DNA from 3 places in the Amycolatopsis sp. DSM 110486 genome. Region 2 is predicted to be linked to each of the others. Evidence: riboswitches for the same ligand, from Rfam matches in the RefSeq annotation. Region 2 holds a riboswitch; each other region holds the start of a gene.
The links. Region 2 has a riboswitch for thiamine pyrophosphate ahead of K1T34_RS10450 (thiamine ABC transporter substrate binding subunit). Riboswitches for the same ligand answer to the same signal wherever they lie in the genome.
Positions count from the first base shown of each region.

Region 1: it holds a riboswitch for thiamine pyrophosphate, as region 2 does, so the genes downstream of both, thiC (phosphomethylpyrimidine synthase ThiC) here and K1T34_RS10450 (thiamine ABC transporter substrate binding subunit) in region 2, are expected to answer to the same signal.
Region 3: it holds a riboswitch for thiamine pyrophosphate, as region 2 does, so the genes downstream of both, thiO (glycine oxidase ThiO) here and K1T34_RS10450 (thiamine ABC transporter substrate binding subunit) in region 2, are expected to answer to the same signal.

Region 1 covers NZ_CP080519.1:2,838,855-2,841,111, forward strand. Annotated here, with positions in the region: gene K1T34_RS13860 (peptide deformylase) at 1-143, shown strand, start outside; TPP riboswitch at 917-1,048, shown strand; gene thiC (phosphomethylpyrimidine synthase ThiC) at 1,042-2,257, shown strand, end outside.
Region 2 covers NZ_CP080519.1:2,167,054-2,169,310, forward strand. Annotated here, with positions in the region: gene K1T34_RS10445 (iron ABC transporter permease) at 1-311, opposite strand, end outside; gene K1T34_RS10450 (thiamine ABC transporter substrate binding subunit) at 287-1,345, opposite strand; TPP riboswitch at 1,369-1,482, opposite strand; gene K1T34_RS10455 (4a-hydroxytetrahydrobiopterin dehydratase) at 1,516-1,803, shown strand; gene K1T34_RS10460 (hypothetical protein) at 2,221-2,257, shown strand, end outside.
Region 3 covers NZ_CP080519.1:2,849,754-2,852,010, forward strand. Annotated here, with positions in the region: gene K1T34_RS13915 (thiazole synthase) at 1-209, opposite strand, end outside; gene thiS (sulfur carrier protein ThiS) at 212-412, opposite strand; gene thiO (glycine oxidase ThiO) at 412-1,488, opposite strand; TPP riboswitch at 1,482-1,587, opposite strand; gene thiE (thiamine phosphate synthase) at 1,618-2,257, shown strand, end outside.

The DNA of each region.
Region 1 (2,257 bases), 670 kb from region 2:
CGGACCACCTCGACGGGTACCTGTACCTCGATCGCCTGGTGGGCCGCCACGCGCGGGCGGCGAAGAAGATGCTGAAGAAGAACAAATGGGGCGTGCCGGGGTTGAGCTGGCTGCCGCCGAAGGACGAGCCGGCCGAAGCCTGAGTTTCTTTGTCGACGAGTCTCCCGGTCCCGGGTTAGGGCCGGGAGATTCGTCGTTTCAGCGGGTCAGCGGCCGAGGAAATGCTCGCGCACGACGGCGGGGTTTTATCCCAGACCTGATCCGGCATGGTGTCTGACGAAGGCACCGAACGACGACGGTTCTCTTTTTCGCCCGAGGCTTTCCTGCGCAGCCGTGATCGGTGTTGCGCCGGCGCGTTTTTTGTTGCGGGGGGCGGGTTTTCTGTTGTTGTCCACAACTCGGCTTCGCTGTGGACAACTCGGCTTCGGAGATTATTTTGTCGGTGGGGAGCGGTAGACTGGCCAAGGGCCGTTCCCCCGAGGATGGGTGGGGGCTTTCCCAAGGTGAGTTACTGAGGACACAGGCGGCTTGGCCGCGATTTCCGGCGGTTGTGGGCCGGCGAGACGGTGAGCACGATCGGGGGCGTGGGCTCGTCAATGAAGACGGAGCCGTGCGCAACGGTGGACAGGTAATCGCGCCGGCCGCGGGAGTAGTCGGCGGAATCGCGCGGAATCCACGGAGAGCGGTGGCCTGGGGCCTCTTGACCGCTAAGGAACCGGAACCGGGCCGCGCTCATCGCCAACACCGCCACCAGTCCGGCGAGCAGAACTTTCCTCACGAGGCGCCCCGAAGTCGGCGCAGGTGACGGTCATGTGACCGCCTGTCGGCCGGATGCTCCGATCCGGTGAAGAACACACCGGACGCGGGGGTGGCTTGTGCTCGCATGATCCGCCGTGGCATGGTCGAGGGACAACCTCATAACCAACGCGGGAGCTCGCGCCTTGGCGGGCTGAGAGGGCGGCTGGTGTCTGTCTGTGGACACCCGGTGCCGCCGACCGCATGAACCTGACCGGGTAATGCCGGCGTAGGGAGTGAACGTCGTTGACGACGCTGGAGAACGAGCCTGCCATCACGCCTTCCGTGACCACGGGGCCGATCACCGGTTCGCACAAGGTCTACCACCGCACCGAATCGGGCCTGCGGGTTCCGGCGCGGCGCATCGACCTGTCGAACGGTGAGCACTTCGACGTGTACGACACGTCCGGGCCGTACACCGACCCGGACGCGAAGATCGACGTCCACAATGGACTTCACCCGCTGCGCACGGGCTGGGCCGACGGCCGCGCGCACAACACCCAGCTCGGCTGGGCGAAAGCGGGCGTGATCACGCGCGAGATGGAGTTCATCGCCGCGCGCGAGCGGTGCTCACCTGAGTTCGTGCGCGACGAGGTCGCGCGCGGGCGGGCGGTGATCCCCGCCAACCGCAAGCACCCGGAGAGCGAGCCGATGATCATCGGCAAGAAGTTCCTGGTGAAGATCAACGCGAACATGGGCAACTCGGCCGTCTGGTCCTCAGTGGAGGAAGAGGTCGACAAGATGGTGTGGGCCACCCGCTGGGGTGCCGACACGATCATGGACCTGTCCACCGGCAAGCGCATCCACGAGACGCGCGAGTGGATCGTCCGCAACTCCCCCGTGCCCGTGGGCACCGTGCCGATCTACCAGGCGCTGGAGAAGGTCGACGGGGAGCCGGAGAAGCTGTCGTGGGAGGTCTACCGCGACACGATCATCGAGCAGTGCGAGCAGGGTGTGGACTACGTCACCGTCCACGCGGGAGTGCTGCTGCGCTACATCCCCCTCACCGCCCGGCGCGTGACCGGAATCGTGAGCCGCGGCGGCTCGATCATGGCCGCGTGGTGCCTCGCGCACCACCAGGAATCCTTCCTGTACACGAACTTCGAGGAACTCTGCGCGATCCTGCGCAAGTACGACGTCACGTTCTCCCTCGGCGACGGCCTGCGCCCCGGCTCGATCGCCGACGCCAACGACCGCGCGCAGTTCGCCGAGCTCGAGACCCTCGGTGAGCTCACGCACATCGCGCGTGAGCACGACGTGCAGGTGATGATCGAGGGCCCCGGCCACGTGCCGATGCACAAGATCAAGGAGAACGTGGAGCTGGAGGAACAGCTCACCGGCGAGGCGCCGTTCTACACCCTCGGACCACTCGCGACGGACATCGCACCGGCGTACGACCACATCACCTCGGCCATCGGCGCGGCGCAGATCGGCTGGTACGGCACGGCGATGCTGTGCTACG
Region 2 (2,257 bases):
ACCAGCGTGCGCGCCAGCCCGACGCCCGGCAGCTTCACACGCGCGAGCACGTACGCCACCGGCAGCCCCGCGACCACGGCGACGACCGTCGAAGCGGCGGCGCTGACCAGCGTGAACGCGGCGAGCTGCCAAGTCTGCGCGTCGGCCAAGACCGTGTCGACGCCGCCCGCCGAGAAGCCACGGCCGAGGATCGCGACGACCGGCCAGGCGAAAAACACGACCAGGAACGCGACGGGCAGCAGGCCGAGCAGCGCCAGGCCCGCCGTGCGCGCGGTCTGCGCCTGCGTTACGCGCCCATGAGCGAGCGCCATTCACCGATCCACTTCTCACGGCCGGCCTGGATCTGGTCGGCGGGCAGAGTCGCGGGGTCCTGCGGCAGCGGCGCGGCCGCGGCCCAGCCGGCGGGCAGGTCGACGCCCTCGCGGGCCGGGTAGACGTACATGTTGGCCGCGACCGTCGACTGGAACTGCTGCGAGAGCAGGAAGTCGACCACCTTCTGGGCCTGCGGTACCTGCTTGGTGTTCGCGAGGACGCCGGCGTACTCGATCTGGCGGAAGCACGTGTCGAGCAGGGCCTTGGTGCGCGGCTTGCCGTCGTCGCCGATCTCGGCGGCCGGCGAGGACGCGTACGAGACCACGATCGGGCGCGGGCCCTTGCCCGAGGAACCGGAGAAGTCCTTCGTGTAGGCCTCTTCCCAGCCGCTGTCGACCTTGACGCCGTTGGCCTTGAGCTTGGCCCAGTAGTCGTGCCAGCCCTGCTCGCCGTACTTCGCCACGGTGCCCAGCAGGAACGCCAGCCCGGGCGACGCTGTGGCGGGGCTCTCGGCGACGGTGAGGTCCTTGTACTTCGGGTCGGCGAGGTCGTCGTACGTCTTGGGTTCCGGCAGGTGCTTGCTCGCGAAGTACGCGGGGTCGATGTTGACGCAGACGTCGCCGACATCAACGGCACTCAGGCGGTGCTGTGGGTCCACCGAGTACCGCTGCGGCCCGCGGTCGGCCTCGGGGCTCGTGTACGCCTGGAAGACGCCTTCGTTCAGTGCTCGCGAGGCGAACGTGTTGTCCACGCCGAACGCGACGTCGCCGATCGGGTTCGCCTTGGTGAGCACCAGCTTGTTGGTGAGCTCCCCCGCGTCGCCCGACTTGAGGATCTTGAGCTTGATGCCGGACTGGCGCTGGAACGCGTCGAGCACGTCCTGCGGCGCGACGAACGAGTCGTGGGTGACGAGCGTGACCGTCGGGGTCTGCTGGGCGTCGCCGCCCGAGCTGCCGCCGGACAGCGAGCAGGCACTCGCCAGTGCCGTGACCGTGGCCAGGCCCAGCACCGTGCGTGCGGTCCGCGGAATCATCTGCCCTCCTGCACTTCGCCGTGAGCAAGGAGAGCAGGCCTCCCTGCGCCGGCATGATCCGGATTCAGGTGCGAACGGTCGCGGGTCTCGGGCACCCGCCTCTCAGCCCGGCGTACCGGACTCCCGTGGCAACCGTGCAGCGTAGCCCAAACGGGTTCACCATTGGACACATGGCGCAACTACTGAGCGACTCCGAGATTTCATCCGCCCTGACCACCGTCCCCGACTGGCAGCGCGACGGCGCCACGATCACCCGTTCGGTGACCCTGTCTTCCTTCCCGAACGCCGTGGCCTACGTCGTCCGCGTCGCCGAACTCGCCGAGGCCGCCGACCACCACCCGGACATCGACATCCGCTGGCGCACGGTGACCTTCCGCCTCTCCACCCATTCGGAAGGCGGCCTCACCTCGAAGGACTTCGCCCTCGCCGCTCAGATCGACGCCGCGCTCACCGTGTGACGCGCCCTACTGTCGCGACACCTTCCGCGGGCTGACACGTCCCCCTTTCGTACGTTCCACGAGGAGGGACCCCTTTTCATGACCCAGGCAATCGTCGTCGGCACCATCGCGTTCACCCTGATGGTGGCCTCCGCCGGCGCGGTCCTGTGGCGCACTTTCCGCGCCCACCGTGATCTCGACCACAGGCCGTAACACCACCCTTGATCAGCGCGCTATTCCAGCGGAATCCGCCCGCCCCGCCCCCGCTAGGACACGCGATGAACAACTCGCCCACCACCCTCTCGCCCACCCAGCGCGCCTGGATCACCCTGCTCGCCACGGCGTTCACGCTGGCGGTTCTGGTGGTGCTCGGCCTGCTGGGCTGAGCCTTCTTTTCACCCTTCGAAACACCGGACGGTTCGGTGCCGACGACTCGGCATGAACCGTTCGTCCGTCGCGTGCGCGGCAGCCGTGG
Region 3 (2,257 bases), 680 kb from region 2:
TTGGGCAGCAGCTTGATCCCGAGGCGCCGCACGAGGCCGAGCACACCGGTGCCGCCGTCGGCGTCGGCTTTGCGCATGGCGACCGTCGTCAGCTCGGTGCCCGACGCGACCAGCGCGCGTTCCAGCACCGACAGGTTCCCGGCACCACCGGTCCCGATGATCAGCCTCGACGACAGCTTGTGTTCGCCGATGACCAGAGCGTCGTCCATCGTCAGCCTCCCTGCACCGCGGTCAGCACGTCGATGTTCGCGCCCTTCGGCACCACCGACGCCTCCCACTCGCCCCGGCGCACGACCTCGCCGTTCACCGCGACGGCAACGCCCTGGCGGGCCACGTCGAGTGCGTCGAGCACCTCGGACACGGTGGCGCCGTCGGGGAACTCGCGCCAGCTCCCGTTGACCTTGATCTCCATCAGACTCGCTCCTTCTGCAGCAAACGGGCGGGCGCGGCCGCCCCGATCTCGTCCGGTGGGGCCTCGCCGGCCAGCCACGCGACCACGGCGTCTGCGGTCACAGGGGCCATCAGCAGACCGTTGCGGTGGTGCCCCGTCGCCGCGTACACGCCTTCGCCGAGCTCGCCGATGTACGGCAGCGCGTCGCGGCTTCCCGCGCGCAGCCCGGCCGCGGTCTCGACGAGCTCGTACTCCATGATGCCCGGCAGGATCCGTTCGCCGCCTTCCAGCAGCTCCCGCACGCCACGCGCGGTCACGGTCTCGTCGAAGCCCGCTTCGTACTGCGTCGCGCCGAGCACCAGCTCGCCGTCAGCGCGCGGCACGAGGTAGATCGGCCGGCCCTCGACCATCGCGCGCACCGTGTACGGCGGGGGCGGCAGGCAGCCCCGACGCGGCCGCAGTCGCAGGATCTCGCCTTTGAGCGGCCGCACGGCGTCGGCCAGCAGCGGGTGCAGCTTGCCTGTCCACGCGCCGGCAGCCAGCACAACGGGACCGGTCACATCGTCGAGCGAAGTCACCCGCGACGCCGAGAACTCGACACCCCGCTTCGCGCACGCGGAGAGCAGCGCCGTCAGCAGCTTCCGGTTGTCGACAGCCAGGTCACCCGGCACGTGCAGCCCGCTACGCACCGCGCCCAGGCCCGGCGCGAGCCGCCGCGCCGCCCGCCCGGTGAGCCGCTCGACGTCACGGCCCAGCGAGGCCAGGTACTCCGCGAGGATGTCGAGGTGCCCGGCGTCGGCGCTGTCGAACGCGACCACGATCGTGCCGTGCGAAGCCAGCCCGGGGTCCGTGCCCTCCGCCGCGAGGTCCCGCGCGAACGCGGGCCAGCGCCGCAGCGACTCCTCGCCAAGGCTGAGCACGTGCTCCTCGCCCGGCCACGCCTCCGTGACCGGCGCGAGCATGCCGCCCGCCAGCCAGGACGCACCGCGCGCGGGGGCCGGGTCGACCACCGTGACGCGATGGCCGCGGGCCGCCGCGCGCCAAGCCGCGGACAGGCCGATGACACCACCGCCGACGATGGTGAGGGTCTCACTCATGGAATCACGCTCCCTGCGCCGGCATGACCCGGATCAGGTTCCACGGTCGGAGCGGCAGCTCCCTCTCAGCCCGTGCCTCGGGCTCCCGTGCGGACCACCCCACCGTAGCGCGCGGGTAACGTCCCCGCCATGCCCGCCCTGACCGGATCACAGATCCGCACCCGCCTGGCCGATTCGCGGCTGTACTTGTGCACCGACGCCCGCTCGTCGCGCGGCGACCTCGCCGAGTTCATCGACGCGGCGCTGGCCGGCGGCGTCGACATCGTGCAGCTGCGGGACAAGACGAACGGCGCCCCGCTCGAGGCCGCGCAGGAGATCGCGGCGCTCGAGGTGCTCGCCGAAGCGTGCGCGCGCCACGGTGCGCTGCTGTCGGTCAACGACCGCGCCGACGTCGCCCTCGCCGTGGGCGCCGACGTGCTGCACCTGGGTCAGGACGACATCCCCGTGCCGCTCGCGCGCCGCGTCCTTGGCGACGACGTGGTGATCGGCCGCTCCACCCACTCGATCGAGCAGGCCACGGCGGCCGCCGCCGAGGACGGCGTGGACTACTTCTGCACCGGCCCGTGCTGGCCGACGCCGACCAAGCCCGGCCGGCACGCACCCGGCCTGGACCTGGTCCGGGCCACCGCGAAAACCGGTACCGACCGGCCGTGGTTCGCGATCGGCGGCATCGACACCGAGCGGCTGCCGGAGGTGCTGGCCGCCGGGGCGTCGCGGATCGTGGTGGTCCGCGCCATCATCGACGCCGAGGACCCGAAGGCGGCCGCGG